4 regions of the Bilifractor sp. LCP21S3_A7 genome follow, and region 1 is predicted to be linked to each of the others. Evidence: predicted binding sites of a transcription regulator. Region 1 holds the regulator's gene; each other region holds the start of a gene.
The links. Region 1 encodes Rex, which represses fermentation and respiration genes when NADH is low (regulators of the CRP and FNR family bind a similar motif). Its sites were predicted from a motif close to ATTGTTAANTANTTAACAAT; they were not measured.
Positions count from the first base shown of each region.

Region 2: the regulator Rex is predicted to act here: its motif matches at 1,952-1,971, upstream of ACTQ1O_RS13115 (4Fe-4S dicluster domain-containing protein).
Region 3: the regulator Rex is predicted to act here: its motif matches at 2,429-2,448, upstream of ACTQ1O_RS01945 (acetyl-CoA C-acetyltransferase).
Region 4: the regulator Rex is predicted to act here: its motif matches at 1,901-1,920, upstream of ACTQ1O_RS05615 (oxidoreductase).

Region 1 is NZ_JBQKGL010000003.1:230,133-234,350, forward strand. It holds gene ACTQ1O_RS04160 (NAD(P)H-hydrate dehydratase) at 314-1,834, opposite strand; gene ACTQ1O_RS04165 (redox-sensing transcriptional repressor Rex) at 2,000-2,641, opposite strand; gene abc-f (ribosomal protection-like ABC-F family protein) at 2,827-4,218, shown strand, end outside.
Region 2 is NZ_JBQKGL010000017.1:38,149-42,366, reverse strand. It holds gene ACTQ1O_RS13120 (bifunctional hydroxymethylpyrimidine kinase/phosphomethylpyrimidine kinase) at 62-1,108, opposite strand; gene ACTQ1O_RS13115 (4Fe-4S dicluster domain-containing protein) at 1,440-1,838, opposite strand; gene ACTQ1O_RS13110 (NAD(P)-dependent oxidoreductase) at 2,591-3,577, shown strand.
Region 3 is NZ_JBQKGL010000002.1:35,740-39,957, forward strand. It holds gene ACTQ1O_RS01935 (3-hydroxyacyl-CoA dehydrogenase NAD-binding domain-containing protein) at 1-67, opposite strand, end outside; gene ACTQ1O_RS01940 (enoyl-CoA hydratase-related protein) at 175-969, opposite strand; gene ACTQ1O_RS01945 (acetyl-CoA C-acetyltransferase) at 1,069-2,259, opposite strand; gene ACTQ1O_RS01950 (butyryl-CoA:acetate CoA-transferase) at 2,524-3,870, opposite strand.
Region 4 is NZ_JBQKGL010000004.1:279,848-284,065, reverse strand. It holds gene ACTQ1O_RS05615 (oxidoreductase) at 1-1,860, opposite strand, end outside; gene ACTQ1O_RS05610 (LysR family transcriptional regulator) at 2,174-3,034, shown strand; gene ACTQ1O_RS05605 (CdaR family transcriptional regulator) at 3,196-4,218, opposite strand, start outside.

The DNA.
Region 1 (4,218 bases):
ACTCCTCATTAAATTGTAAATAGTATATGAATTCAGCGCCGGATACGGTAACCGGCCATGCTGTATACAACACCACAAGCTGTATACAAAGTCCGGCGGTTTTCATAACTCGCGCTAATTTTAACATTACTTTAAAAATATATCACTGAATGGATGGATCGTCAACCGGCTGCAAAGAGAGTCAAGGCGGCTGCAAAGAGAGTCAAATCGGCTCAAAGCAGATACAAAGAGAGTCAAAGCAGCAAAGAAGCAGAAAATTTCAGAGCTCTGTCTCCCTTTGAGGTGACAGCGGAAAAGGCGCGGCGCCGGTTCATCAGAGAAATTCGTGGATGAATTCGAGAATGTTTCCGGCAGTCGCGGAGGCCTCTGAATATTTCTCGGATGCCCGCTCTCCGCATTTTCCGTGAATGTAGACTCCGAGTGCGGCAGCGACACCGGTATAATCTCCGTGCTGCGCGGTCAGACCGGCAATGATTCCGGTCAGGACATCTCCGCTCCCGGCTGTGGAAAGTGCGCTGTTGCCGGACCGGTTCAGGAAGCAGCTGCCATTCGGGAGCGCTGTGATGGTTGCGGCGTCCTTCAGAACCACCGTGTTGCGGACCTCCTCGGCAGCATGCCTTGCGATGCTGACGGCAGATGACTTGATATCCGAAGGCGCGATGCCGGTCAGACGGCTCATTTCACCAACGTGTGGTGTGAAAACGGAGGGAAAGCGGATTTCCCGAAGGAGGTCGCTGTGCGCCGCGATGAGATTCAGCGCGTCAGCGTCAAAAACTGCAGGTATTTTTCTTTCCTGATTCAGACGAAGGAATTCCCGCATAAGAGAAAGCGCCGTATCGCCGGTTCCAAGTCCGGGACCGATCAGTACAGTATCCGCCCATTTCATATCCGCTGCAAGCTGTGGAAAGTCTTTTGCACCATCCCGGTATGTGGAAATGAGAGCTTCCGGGAACATTGCGCAGATCGGAGTGCGGTTATTTTCTTCTGTAAAGATTTTCACCATTCCGACACCGGTCAGAAGTGCGGCCTTTGCGGAAAGATATGCCGCCCCGCAGATATTCCGTGATCCGGCGATGACGAGGATCTTCCGGAAGGTTCCCTTGTTGCCGGATTCATCACGCTTCGGGAGATAATCAAGATCACTGTGTTCGATGGTATACAGCTGGCAGGCTTTTGTGATCTTTCTGGAAAGCGGAATACCGATTTGCTTTACCTTGACCTTTCCGGCACAGGCTGCTCCGGGATAGATGTAGAGCCCGGCCTTTCCGGTTGTGAAGGTGACGGTGAGATCCGCCCGGACAGCCGTCCCCATGATCATGCCGGAGTCGGTGTTGACACCGGACGGCATATCGACAGCGGCGACAGGAAGCTCGGAATGATTGATCCGGTCAATGAGTTCGGCATAGATTCCGGTGATGTCACGCTTGAGCCCGATTCCGAAGAGAGCGTCTATGATAAGAGAATAATCCTCCGGATGGAAATCCGCCAGCTCCTCGCCAGGCATCCTGCGTGCGCGGATGACCGGAATCGGAAAACCCTCGATGATATGAAGCTGCTGTTTCAGCTGTTCGCTGAATTTTTCCTCCGGTCCGGCAAGAAAAACCGTGCAGCTGTATCCCTCCTCGCAGAGAATGCGGGCAACGGCGACTCCGTCTCCGCCGTTGTTTCCCGTTCCGCAGACGACGAGGACCCGATCCATATCATACTGCCGTTTTTCAATTTCTGATGCACAGGCAAGTGCCGCCCGCTCCATGAGGACCATGGAAGGCATCCCCGCCGCGACAGCGCTTCGGTCTGCGTCCTGATGCTGCCTTGCACTCAAGATCAGTTTCATTCTGTATCCTCCCTTTCTGCTGAAGGACAGCGCAATTCATGAGATCCAATAACCGTTCTCTTCTCTGCCCCAATTTATGTGATCCGATAATGTTTCTCTTTTCTGTTCCAAAAAGAGCCCCCATCTACGCGAGGGGCTCTTGTATCGTCTTGTATCGGCAGGTGTCTACTTCTCTTCGAGTGTCTTGAGGTTGTAGGACAGCCGCATCAGACTTTCGGACAGATGAACATTCTGAACAGCCACATTCTTCGGCACCACAAGGTTCAGATCGGTGTGCGCAAAATTCCAGATGGCGTGAATGCCGTTTTCGATCAACATCTTGCTCACCTCAATGGCATACTCCTTCGGAAGTGTCAGCGTCGCGATTTCGACATCATTCTCCCGGAGAAAGGCCGGAATCTCGTCCGTCATACGGATTGGAACACCCCGGATGACCTTGCCCTTCAATTCGGGATTATTGTCGAAGAGCCCGATGATACGGAAACTGTTCTTCTCAAAGTTCGTGTAATTCGCGAGAGCCTGTCCCAGATGCCCGACACCGATAATAATAATATTGTGTATGCGGTCCAGTCCGAGAATTTTGGCAATCTCCTCCCGAAGATACTGCACATTATAACCGTAGCCCTGCTGCCCGAAACCGCCGAAATTATTCAGATCCTGCCGGATCTGAGAGGCGGTCACCTTCATCTGCTGACTGAGTTCACCGGAAGAAATCCGCTCAACGCCGGCCTCCTGCAGTTCACCGAGATACCGGTAATAACGGGGCAGCCTCTTGATAACGGCTTTCGAAATCTCTTTCTGACTCATATAAGAAAACCTCCTTGAAGCTACTACCATTATATGTAATTGTCTAATTTTTGTCAAAGTATTTCTCTTTTTCCTGCCGCCCTTGCTTTGTCGTTTTTTTTCGGTATAATTGGAAGGTAAATGCTCCGCCAGAGAGGCGGCGGGACGCAAACAGGAAAAGCAACGAATGTGTGAGGTGGACAGATATGATTCTCTCCTGTCAGAATATCAGCAAGACATTTGGATCAGAGGAAATCCTAAAGGATATTTCCTTTCATATTGAAGAAAGGGACAAGGCCGCTCTGATCGGTGTGAACGGAGCGGGCAAATCGACGCTGCTCCGGATCATTACCGGGGCTCTCAGCCCGGACACCGGAGAAGTCACCGTCACGCACGGCAAGACCATGGGATATCTGACGCAGTATCAGGACATGGAATCAGACGAGACGATCTATCAGGAGGTCCGGAAGGCAAAGCAGGACATCCTTGATATGGAGCAGCGCCTGCGGGAGATGGAGCGCCGGATGGACACAGTCACCGGCGAAGAGGCCGTTTCGCTGATGAATCGCTATACAGAGCTGATGCATGAGTTTGAGCTCCAGAACGGATATGCGGCGGAGAGCGAGATCACAGGCGTCCTGAAGGGACTCGGATTTGAGGAAAAAGATTTTGACCGCCGTCTGGGCTCCCTCTCCGGAGGTCAGAAGACACGGGTCGTTCTGGGAAAGCTCCTGCTGACAAAGCCGGATATCCTGCTTCTCGATGAGCCGACCAACCACCTGGATCTCTCCTCCATCGAGTGGCTGGAGAATTTTCTCATCAATTATCCGGGAACCGTGCTCATCGTCTCTCATGACCGGTATTTCCTGAACCGCATCGTCACGCGGGTTATCGAGATCGAAAACGGCAGATCGATGAGCTTCGAGGGAAATTATAACGAATACAGCCGGAAGAAATCGATCGTGCGCAAGGCGCAGTACAACGCGTGGGCGAAGCAGCAGGCTGAAATCCGTCATCAGGAAGCGGTCATCACGAAGCTGAAGCAGTTTAACCGGGAGAAGTCCATCAAGCGCGCGGAATCCAGAGAAAAAATGCTCGATAAAATGGAGGTACTGGAAAAACCGCAGGAAGTCAGCGCGGATATGCGCATTGAGCTGAAGCCGAGGACGGAAAGCGGCAAGGATGTGCTCACTGTGACCGGTCTGTCCAAGTCTTTTCCGGGACTCCTTCTCTTCCGGAATCAGTCCTTTGAGATCAAGCGTGGAGAACGGGTCGCAATCATCGGTGACAACGGAACCGGAAAGTCCACGATTCTGAAGATGATCAACGGCCTTCTGACACCGGATGAGGGAAAAATCGCACTCGGTTCCAAGGTCCATATCGGGTATTACGATCAGGAGCAGCAGCTGCTTGACCCGGAGAAGACGATCTTTCAGCAGATCGCAGACGACTACCCCTCTCTGACCGAAACAGAGATCCGCAATGTCCTCGCTGCCTTCCTGTTTACCGGCGATGATGTGTACAAAAAGATCTCTTCGATCAGTGGCGGCGAGCGCGGGCGTGTGTCCCTGGCCAGACTGATGCTCTCGGAGGCAAAT
Region 2 (4,218 bases), on a different contig from region 1:
CTGCCCATCCTCTGAACCAATGACGCGAAGACCGGAGTCTGAGAGAGCCATGCATATTTCGTCAGCGAATGTCAGAGCATATGTCCGGCATCAGCATCGGCAGATACTTTTCATAATTAATTCCGTCGAGGAAGGAAGTGCCGGCTGCGATGGAGTCGTGAACGCCGGCGGACAGAAAGTTTCCGGCAGTCCTGACGGTTCTGTCCCAGCTCCATCCGTTGAGACGTCCGCCGAGGACAATGGCGGCGAAAAGATCGCCGGTTCCGGAAAAGTGCCCTTTTTCGTGCGGGAAGAGATACAGAGCTTCTCCCTCGTTGTTCACAAGCAGGTTGCCGATCTTCGGTTGTGTTCCGTCAGCGGAGTGATTGCCGGGCTGTAAGTCATTGCTGCCGGAGGAGATGACCCGGAAGGTGTCTGTGGATCTCCCAGAGCCTTTTCCCGGGGATTTCGACAGAGAGTGGTCTGACATATCCGGCCCCAAGACGGGAAATGTGGAATCACCTCCCGGGGATTCAGACATAGTGTGATTGCAGAGCTCCCCGGATAAACCCGTGACGAGAATTGTTTTTCCCGGCTTGTTCAGAAGGGAACGGGCCCGGTCCCGGATCTGTTCCAGAAGCGACGCTGCAGGAGAGGAAAGAAGTTCTGCGGGTTCGGCGCCGGTCAGAAGACAGAGCTCTGTGGTGTTTGGGGTCAGGATATCGGCCTGTTCGGCGAGAACCTTCATGTCGCAGAGCAGATTGGGTGAAAAATTTGCGTAGGTGAAGCCGTCATCTCCCATGACGGGATCGACCAGAAGTGTGGTTTCCCCGGTCTTGAACTGTTCCAGGAAATCCCTGACGAAAGAGGTCTGAGAGGAATCCGCCAGATAGCCGGTCAGAATGCCGTCGAAGCTGGCATGAAGCGAGGACCAGTGTGAGAGATAATGCGGCAGGTCCGCGGTGCAGTCTCTGGAGTAGTATCCCGTGTATTCGGTCTGCGCCGTCAGTACAGCGGTTGGTACCGGATTCACGGAAATTCCCATGGCGGAGAGAACCGAAATATCCGCCACCAGAGAACAGCGTCCCATGCCGGAGAGGTCGTTAATTGCGGCTGTTTTCTTAATCATTGAGCCATCCCTTTCAAATTTCATCTCAATCAATTCAATCATCAATCCTTATATTTTATAAGATTGGATCAGTAAAGATATAATCAGTACTCACTAATTTTTCACACCCAGTAAACCACCATATGTTACATCGTGGCACAAACGGTATAAGCTACGGATTGCTCCGTGCTGCGCACTCCCGCAATCTACAGGTATTCGCATACAGCCTCTTACGTGCGCTTCGCGGCAGGCAGCCTGTCTGCGTTTTCGAAGAACTGATACAACAGACGCCCGGTAAAGGACCCGCTTGTGCGGTGTGCCTTCACCGGGCGTCTGTCGCTCCGGACCATTTTTATTTTTCTTCAATAAACAGGCAGTCCATCGGGCAGGCCTGCGCACACTTGCCGCAGGCAATGCATTTGAATGCCTTTTCGGTTGCGGGATCCTTTCTCATCACATGCATCGGGCAGACCTCAACGCAGGTTCCGCAGCCTGTGCAGAGTTTCTTGTTCACCATGTAAACACCGAATTTGTTCTGTGTGATAGCGTTCTGCGGGCAGTTCCGGGCACACTTGCCGCACTGAATACAGGTCACCGGTTTGGTCTCGAAGGGGAATACTTCGTTTACCGTCTCGATCCGCAGAGCGGCAAGATCCAGATCGTCGCTCTTGAAATAGGTATTCGCGCATACCTGTACGCAGGTGAGGCAGTTCATGCACTCGGCTTCTTTGTTAACCTTCAGACGTTTCATAACTTGACATCCTCCTTGTCAATAGAAATAGTACTGCATTTCCCTTTTGCGGTGAATACCGCAAAAAAACACCCAGAGTCATCACTTCTGAGTCTGTTTCAGATTACCGAAAGATTGTGCAATATTTAACATACTTTCATAGTATTAATCTATCGTATTCAGGATATTTCGTCAATACGGGAATGGCAGAATCAGGCAATTTTCTGTACCGAATCAACAAAAAAATCAGAAGAGCTTCCTGAAAATATGACGAATCTGCACAGCGGGCAGGTAATGCCAGATAGATTTTGTCTTGTTGTTCGGCGCTTCTGGTCTTGAACCTTCTGATGACAGAAGTGCATAATAGAAAAATCGACAGAAGAACAGACATGGAAGAACGGGTATCAGAGGAACAACCGGCGGAGGTACAAGTTCCGGCAGCTCAGCGTCGGGATAATGAAGGGATATACGATAAAGATACATTGTACTACACACTGTATAAGCTACGGATTGTTCCGTGCTTCGCACTCTCGCAATCCTACAGGTGACCGACTTCGTCGGTCTGTCGCGGCGTTCGCCCTACCGCTTCACACTTTGTGTGAGCGGACGTGGCTCACTGCCCGCGCATATTCGCATTCCAGCGTTGCTTTGCACCGCTCCATGCTCATACCTGTTGTCGTCGCTAATGTTCTTGCTCACTGGTGAGCAAGCTCTCCGTGGGCCAAGAACATTGCGACTGGACTTATACAGTAGATATATGAAAGGAATTATTGATGAAGGTTTTACATATCGGGGAAAAGGGAAATATTGAGAAGTACGCAGCCGGAAACCCGTATCTCTCCAGGCTGGAGATCATAGACATGCCGAGGGGGCTGACGGATATCGAGTACCTTTCTCGGGCGAAGGATGCGGATTACATTGTAGCGGATGCCATCTCGAGGGTATCCGGTGACCTGATCGCCGGGATGCCGAATCTTCGGATGATTCACTCTGAGGGAGTGGCTTATGACCAGATCGACACAGAGGCGGCTGCTGATCGCGGGATCTATGTCTGCAGCAGTCAGGGAATGAATGCTTCCGCGGTAGCGGAGCAGACGGTTCTTCTGATGGTTGGGATGCTGCGGGATGTGGTGAACGGAGACCAGGCGGTCCGGGACGGACGGCAGATTCAGGTAAAAGGCGGATATATCCGGTCAGGATCGCTGAGGGAGCTGTCTGACTGCACGGTCGGGCTGGTGGGATTCGGAAATATTGCCAGGCGTACCGCACATCTTCTGAAGGCTTACGGAACGCGTGATATTTTCTATTATAAAAGACATCCCCTCTCGGCAGAGAGGGAGAAGGAGTACGGCGTGCAATATCTGCCGCTGGACAGATTGCTGGAACAGAGCGATATTGTCAGTCTGCACCTTCCCGTTACGCCCGAAACGGAATACATGGCGGACTTTGATTTCTTCCACAAGATGAAGGAGGGATCATATTTCGTGAATACATCCAGGGGAGAGCTTGTGGAGGATGATGCGCTGATTCACGCCCTGGCATCCGGAAAGCTGGCAATGGCCGGACTGGATACCCTCGACTGCGAGCCGGTGCAGAAGGATCATGTGCTGCTCGAACAGCCGCGGGAGATTTCGCGAAGGATTATTTTCAGTCCGCACATCGGCGGAATCACCGGCGCTTCCTTTGCCCGCAGCATGACGATGGTGCTGGAGGATATCAAAACTGTCGAAGAAGGCGGAAGACCGGCGCGAGCCGTGTGATCGCTGTCCACGGATAACGTTAAGTCATGGAATTTCTGCTCTTCAGAAAAACCGCGGGCCGATAACCTAACTGATTTCTGTTAAAAAAATACCGGACCGCGGGTATTGTCATACTGCAAAAAGGTTGCTATGATTTTCCCATAAATAAAAGTCAGAGACATCTGTGATACAAGGAAGTATCGTCGGCAGACAGCCGGGTACTTCTTTTTTTACGCGAACAGTGAGCCGCAGCCGAATGCGAAGTATTCGTGTGCGGCGAGCGTCGCGATAGCGAGATAAAACTCGCACAGCGTGTTTTATCTCGCTATCGTATCCTATATTCTGAATACAGACAGTGCAAAGGGGCATGTGGATTTATTCTGCATGCCCTTTTCTGTTTTCGCAGGTTTTCCGATAACGCGGAGAGGGCTGTCGGTTGAACGATTGGACTCGTCGCGTGACATCTGCAAGGTTGTTTGATAATGCGGAGAGGACTGTCGGTTGAACGATTGGACTCGTTGCGTGACATCTGCAAGGCTGTTTGATAATGCGGAGAGGACTGTCGCACATGAAGCGCGAGAAAGATTGTACACGGTTTTTGGATTGTGTATATTGTGTTGTATATCGTGTTATATATCGTGTTGTGTATCGGGTATTCAGAG
Region 3 (4,218 bases), on a different contig from region 1:
CGCACTGTGCAAATGCCTGTGCAATACCGGAACCCATTGTGCCGGCGCCAATAATACCAACTTTCATTGCTGTACCTCCTGCATAGATATTCTATAGTGATGGAAACAGTATCTGGTGTCCGGCTTCCGGAACGCGAAAAAACCGGTGCCGGACACCTGTACTGTATTATACGATTACTTGTTCTGGAATGCCACGTGTTTTACCTTCTTCGGATCATCCTTTTTGCGGAGGAAATTTGCCATTCCCTCCTTCTGATCCTCGGAATTGAAGCAGGAACCGAAGAGCTTCTCCTCGATCACAAGTGCATCATCGATATTCTCCTGAAGGCCCTCGTTGACCGCTTTCTTGCATGCTCTTACCGCGATCGGCGCGTTGCCCGCGATAATGGAAGCAATTTTTTTCACCGTTGGCATCAGCTCTTCCTGCGGCACCACCTGGTTGACAAGACCAATGCGGAACGCCTCATCCGCCTTGATATTTCTTGCGGTGTAGATCAGCTGCTTTGCCATTCCCGGTCCTACCAGACGAGCAAGTCTCTGTGTGCCTCCAAAGCCCGGCGTAATTCCAAGGCCGGCTTCCGGCTGTCCGAATACGGCATTCTCAGAGCAGATGCGGAAATCACAGCTCATTGCGATCTCGTTGCCGCCGCCCAGAGCAAATCCGTTAACCGCGGCAATGACAGGAATCGGGAGCGTCTCAATTTTGCGGAACAGGTCATTTCCCTTCTTGCCGAAAGCCTCTCCCTCGGCAGCTGTCAGGGTGCTCATCTCTCCGATATCCGCACCGGCTACGAAGGATTTATCGCCGGCACCGGTGATGATGAGGCAACGGATGGTATCAAGATCAATGCCCTCAATCACCTTCTCCAGATCGTCAAGAACTTCGCTGTTTAATGCATTCAGAGCCTTCGGGCGGTCAATAGTGGCAATTGCTACCGCGCCTTCGGTTTCATATGTAACATATGCCATGATAGAAACCCTTTCTTATCCAATATGATTCAGGAGCCGGAAACGGCTCTCCCTGTGCAGGGAAAAACAGCTCCGTTTCAGCTCCTGATAAGTTTCCGTTTACTCCTCGTATCTCTCTACCGCGGTAGCGCAGCCCATGCCGCCGCCGATGCAAAGAGTTGCAAGACCTTTGTTCGCTTTTCTCTTCTGCATCTCATAGAGCAGGGTAACAAGGATTCTTGTTCCGGAGCATCCTACCGGATGTCCAAGAGCGATTGCTCCTCCGTTTACATTCAGCTTCTCCGGATCAAATCCGAGTTCCTTGGCAACTGCGAGAGACTGTGTAGCAAATGCCTCATTTGCCTCGTACAGATCGAAGTCCGCAACGGTCATTCCGGTCTTCTTCAGCAGATTTCTGGTAGCTACGATCGGTCCTACACCCATGATAGCCGGATCAACGCCGCCGAGCGCGCCTGCGATCCAGGAAGCCATCGGCTTTACACCGAGCTCTTTTGCCTTGGATTCTGTCATTACTACAACTGCTGCCGCACCGTCATTGATTCCGGAAGCATTACCTGCGGTTACAATTCCATCCTTCTTGAAAGCGGGGCGAAGCTTTGCAAGTCCTTCTGCTGTTGTTCCCGGACGCGGTCCCTCATCGGTATCAACGATGGTAACCTTGCCCTTACGTCCCTTTACCTCTACCGGAACGATCTCATCCTTGAACTTGCCCTCTTCAATTGCCTTGCAGGCTTTCTGCTGAGATTTTGCGGAGAACTCGTCGAGCTCTTCTCTGGTCAGGCCGTATTTCTCGGCAACATTCTCAGCTGTGATTCCCATATGATAATTGTTGAATGCATCGGTAAGAGCGTCATGCGTCATGGAATCAATCAGTGCTCCATCGCCCATTCTGTATCCATAACGTCCGTTCTGCAGAAGGTACGGAGCTTTGGACATGCTCTCCATGCCGCCTGCAACAACGATTTCCGCCTCTCCCGCACGGATCATGTCTGCTGCCATGTTGACAGCTGCAAGTCCGGAACCGCAGAGAATATTAAGAGTCATTGCCGGAACCTCAACCGGAATTCCCGCATTTACAGATGCCTGACGGGCAACGTTCTGTCCCTGTCCTGCCTGAAGTACACATCCCATGTATACCATGTCTACCTTATCCGCCGGTACTCCGGAGCGCTTCAGAGCCTCTTTGATAACAATTGTTCCGAGATCAGCAACCGGAACTGTGCTAAGTTCTCCACCCATCTTACCGATCGCAGTACGGCAGGCGCCAGCAATAACAATTTTCTCAGCCATATTAAAGCCTCCTTAAAAAATAAATATTATAGTACGTGAAATATGTATATCCTCATGAATCACCGTCAGGAAAAAGCCGGAACGCTGTACCGAGTCTTCTGATTCAGACCGCCGGAACAATGCTCGTTTATTTCTTAACGATGTAATCATCATACCCCTATTCCGCCTTTTTGTCAAATATTTATCAATCTTTATTTTGAAAAAAACTTGCTAAATTTGGATCGCAATCTTGTATAGTTTTTTCCTTGACATCACCGCCGCATGTCATCTCTTATTGGACCGTCTCCAGATGTTCATTTTCTCCGCCTCACGGATCAGTTCATCCCGTACCTTCGGATGTGCGATATTGATCAGCTGTTCCGCTCTCTGCCACATGGAGAGCCCCTTCAGGCAGACCTTTCCATATTCGGTCACGATATACATCGTGTTCGCGCGCGTATCCGTAACCACGCTTCCCGGGGTCAGCGTCGGACGGATCCGGCTCTTGATCTCCCCGGTCTTTTTGTCCTTGTACGCGGACGACAGGCAGATAAAGCTCTTTCCGCCCCTGGATTTATACGCTCCAAGTACAAAGTCGAGCTGTCCGCCGGCTCCCGAAATATTCTTGATCCCTGCGCTCTCGGCGTTAACCTGTCCGTAAAGATCAATGTCCACAGCGTTATTAATAGAGATAAAATTGTCAATCGCGCCGATGGTATCGATGTCGTTGACATATCCGACAGAGGCAGCCATACATTCCGGATTTCCGTCGAGATAATCGTACATCCTTCTGGTGCCGGCACCGAAAGCATACACCTGAAGCCCCCGGTCAATGTTCTTCTTTGACCCGTTAATTTTGCCCGCCTCTGCCATATCCACAAAGGAATCCACGTACATCTCCGTGTGAATACCCAGATCCTTCAGGTCACTTTCCGCAATCATTTTGCCGATCGCGTTCGGCATTCCGCCGATCCCCAGCTGCAGGCAGGCGCCGTCCGAGATTTCCGGAACTACAAGCTCCGCGACCGCCTTATCCACATCACTGGCTTCTCCCCCTGCCGGCACCTCGTCAATCGCAGGATCATCTCCCTCAACGATCATATCGATCTGGTCAATGTGCACGTAATTATCCCGGGTTCCGAGACATACCGGCATGTTTTTGTTCACCTCTGCGATTACGATATCTGCCGTCTCCACAACAGCGCTCATCTGACTCGCGCAGGGGCCGAAATTGAAGTAGCCGTGTTTGTCCATCGGCGATACCTGAAAAATTGCCACATTCAACGGCATCGTGCTCTCTCTGTAGAGGCGCGGCAGCTCAGAATAACGAAGCGGCGTATAAAAGCAGAACCCCTTGGATACCGAATGTCTCTCCACCGGATTCATATGCCAGCTGTTCCAGATAAAATGTTCCGCCGGATTTTCAATTCCGAAGATAGCCGGAGCATGACAGAGAACGCCGCCGCGGATGTTCACGTCATGAAGCTCAGGCATTCTCTTTGCCAGAGCTTTATCAACCGCAACATTCGTTCCTACACACCATCCGTAATCAACCCAGTCGCCGCTTTTAATCACCGAAGCTGCCTTCTCGGCGGTTACCAGTTTCTCCTTGTACTTTTCATCGTAATTCATCAGCTCATTCCTCCTCTTCCATACGCCTTTCCGTTTCCATTTTCAGGGACCGCGCTTTATGATATTTTTTTAACAACCTATCTGTATTTTACCATTTTTGTGACAGATGTAAATTATTTTCCTGCTATTTTCTTTCTCCGCTATTGTCTTTCTGTTTCTTCGCCTCCTCCATTTTCCCTTTATATCCGCTTCTGTAAAAAAATTGCGCGCTGGCTGCAGATCACGGTTTGCAGAGTCAGACCTGAAGGGCCGCCTCCCCGGGTCACCTCTCACCGGAGCAGCCTGCCCGACCGGCCTCAACCGGAGCAGTCCTCCCTTACCGGCCTCACCGGAGCAGCCTGCTCCCCG
Region 4 (4,218 bases), on a different contig from region 1:
CATCAGGGCCTCCACAACATCAGTCCGGGATCTCTGACCGAGCGCGCAGATCACGGTGTCACCGGGAACCAGAACCTTCTCTCCGTCCTTTGTCTCGCAGAGGATTCCCTCTTTTGTGACCTCGAGTCCCTTGTAACCGGTATGGACCGTACAATATTTATCAATCTGTGCCATCAGCAGAGGACGGTGGCGGACGTTTGCGTCCGGCGCAAGCATATCCCGCATCTCAACGATCTCAACATGCTTTCCCTCCTGCCCGAGATGAACGGCACACTCACAGCCCGCGAGTCCGCCGCCGAATACAACGACATGGTCCGTGCAGCGTTCTTTTTCCAGATAATAGTTGTTGACCACAATGACGTTTGCTCCGTTTTCCCCGCGCAGCCCCGGAATCGGAGGTACGAGAGGTGTAGAGCCAACCGCAATGATCAGTGCATCCGGCGCCTCGCTGTCGACATATTCCGGTGTCACCTCGACACCGGTACGGATCTCAACGCCCGCCTTCTCGCAGAGCAGCCGGTATGTTCCGGAGAGCTGATACATCTCATACTTGAAGGGAAGCGCCTGCTCCGATTTCAGAATGCCGCCGACCTCCTTTTCCTTCTCACAGAGGACCACCTGATGTCCGCGTCTCGCAGCGGTATAAGCCGCATACAGACCGCCCGGGCCGCCTCCTGCCACAAGAACCTTTTTCTTTACCGGTGCGGGCTGGATCTCATCCCCTTCCAGTTCTCTTCCGATCAGCGGGTTGACCGTACAGCGTCTGGTAGATGTGGCCGCGCGCTCCGCCATACACGTAAAGCAGCGCAGACACCGCACGATCTCATCCTCTCTGCCCTCGTTGACTTTTCTCGGAAGGAAGGGATCGGCCAGAAGGGCGCGTCCCATATACACGATATCCGCTTTTCCCGAAGCAATGATCTCCTCCATTTGCGCCGGGTCGTTCAGGCCTCCGATCGTAGCAACCGGTTTTTGTACATGCTTCCGGATCTCTGCCGCCAAATACACGTTACGTCCGTGGTCCTCGAACATTGACGGATGCGTGATGCCGAACGTCTTCTGATAGGTGCCGGCCGACACATGAATGATATCCGCATAGGGCTCGATCGCCTGTGCAATACGGACACCTTCATCGAGGCCATATCCGCCCTCCGTGAACTCAGCGCCACTCATTCGAAATTCAACAGGGAAGAACGGGCCTACCGCCTCTCTCACCGACTGAAGAACCTCCACAGCAAACCGGGTGCGGTTTTCCAGTGACCCGCCATATTCATCTGTCCGATGATTGAACAGGGGAGAGAGGAACTGATTGATCAGCCAGCCGTGCCCGCCGTGAATCATGATCATCTCAAAACCCGCACGCTTTGCCAGTCCTGCTACATGCCCGTACGCCGACACAATGTCTTCAATCATTTCCTTTGTCAGAGCCTTCACCTGCACGCCGTCTCCGCGAACGGTATCGGAGGGTCCCCACTGATGCAGATCGTGCTGCTTCTTTTTGTCTGTCATGTAGGTGCCGGCAAACATACCGGAGTGCGACAGTTCCAGACTCGGAATCCCGCCATGCCTGCGGATTGCATCCGCCGTATAGGTTGCGCAGGCCAGGGAGTTCAGAATGGACTCATCCAGATGATAGGCATGTGAACCGTCCGTCTGCGGGTGAACCATGCACTCACTTACCGTGACCGCCGCTGCGCCTCCCTTGGAACGCAGCTCATAAAAAGCCGTGGATTTTGGTCCGATGCAGCCGTCATTCGTGATATCCGTTCCACCCATAGGTGCGGAAAACATACGGTTGCGAAAGGTAGTTCTGCCGATCGTGATTGGTTTGCAGAGATTCGGGTATTTTCTGGTTCTCATAACATCCTCCTGTACACTCATTTCAGATTGATGGCGCGATATCGTTAACAAATTAACTAAATCTATCTTACATCGGCTCCCAGGCTTTCGCCATCAACCAGACTCATGCGTGTAGAAACTATTTTTTTCATCCCTTCATAATGATTGTATGGTTTTTGTCTGAAAGAGTATAAACTCATCCTTATCTGGGGTATAATGCAGGAAGACAGATCCCGTCATACAAGAATGAGACGCACCCAGGAAATGGGCATCATGTAAGAAGGAAACATGCCCAGAAAATGGATATCATGTAAGAAGGAGACGCACTCAGGAAATGGATACAAAAATGCTTCGTTATTTCTGTGCCTGCTATGAAACCGGAAGTTTAAACAAGGCTTCCGAACGTTTTTATATTTCCCCGCAGGGTATGGGAAAAAATCTGAACCGCCTGGAGGATGAGCTCGGCGTGGTTCTCTTTCGCCGGTCATCCGCAGGGCTCATTCCCACCAAGAGCGGAGACTACCTGTACAGGCACAGCCGCGAGCTGCTGTACCGGCTGCAGGATCTTGAAATGGAGATGAAGCGGATGGATTTCTCCCGCCGCTCTCTCCGGGTTGGTTTCGCCTGCGGCGTCATTCGCGCGCTTCAATCCGTCCCCGCGCTGCGGGCTCTGAATCAGAAGCTGATCGGATCAGAGAGAGTGGAATGGACAGAGGATTTCAATCAGAACATCAAAGATCTGCTCCTGGGCGGCAAAATCGACACCGCCTATGTCGTCGATCATTTTCGCTCCCCCATGGTGCACGAGCAGAAAATCTTCGAGACGAGACTCTGTGCCGTGGTTCCTCAGGGGCATCCGCTGTATGATAGAGATGTACTGTCATTCGTGGATCTGCAGGAGGAGAAGCTGATCACACTCAACGAGAAATTCAGTATTTTTCACTCCATCGTCACCAAATGTCAGGAGCTCGGCTTTGTGCCGCAGATCTCCATCCGTACAATGGAGAGCTCACTAATTTATCTGTTCGTATCCAGACAGCACGGTATCGGCATCGATGTAAACCTTCATGCCTCCGAAATCCGGCAGGAGAATATCCGGTGCATCGAGATCAAAGACTCCATCCCCTGGGCCATCTACGCCGCAACGTTAAAGACCCCGGCGTCCTCCGAGTCTGCAGGAAGTTCCGGTTTCTGATCTTTCGTATTCGCATTCATCATCACCGGTATCTGCCTCTTTCAGACATGCATCGCCAGTCAGAACAGAATCCGTATATAGGACCGGCCGTTCGCCCGCCTCAGACATGCATCGCCAGCGCCAGAACAGAATCTGTATTCATAGCCGCCCGTTCGCCTGCCTCAGACATGCATCGCCAGCCAGAACAGAACCGCATCCCGGAAATTCCTGGGGTTCATTCCGGTCTTCCCGGCGATCCGGTTCAGCCTCTGCTGAACGGTGTTGACATGCAGGAAAAGCTTCTCCGCGGCCGCCTTCAGAGACATGTCCGAGTCATAGTACGTCTTCAGGAATTCAACTTCCGAGGGCTTCAACCCTCCCAGCACCTTCGTTGTGTATTCCTCTCTCACCGCATCGCTCATCCCTGAAAGAAGGATCTCCAGCTTCAGATCATCAAACGCGACGAGATCCTTCCCGGTCCCGCGTATAGAGCTAATGGCGATGACTGCATCCCGCCAGGAATCGCCGCACTTTTCAAAGCTCTTGTCACTGCCGACCGCCATCTGAAGGATCTGATGATGATCCGATGCGAAACGGCGGAATACTGACTGATAATTCTTGTATGACTCCGACCGTATGAGTCCGGCGAACCGGTTCGGGTAGATATAGGTGTAGACTTCTTCCCCGATCCGGTTGAAAAAAGCTCTTACCTTCTGCTCCAGAAGAGAGATGTTCACCAGATTATAACGAGTATTTATCTCGATACACAGCATGCGGTATCTGCCCTTCGGGTCTACATGAAACTCCTTCAGGCAGCTGTCAAAATAAGCGCGGTTTTCGAAATCCTCATTTTGGATACAGCGGATCAGATAGGCGCGCCGCTCATCTGTACTCCGGTACATCTCTCCGATTTCCTGCTCATGCAGGAGAAGCGCCGAGATCCTTTCCGCAAGATGCGCGTACTTCCGGGCTTCGGACGGCTCTGCCGTGATACCGATCACCGCGATTACAGAGTTATGATAATAGATCGGAATATTTATTCCCTTTCTTGTACCCGAATAATCCTCGTTGCTGTCCACCTCTATGGTCTCTCCACTCTCTGCAGCTTTTCTTCCAATTTCGTGGAACATACCTATACGCTCCGGATCCGTCGACGCGGTGATTTTCCCCTCCGGACTGATAAAATTAATGTTGTATCCGCACAC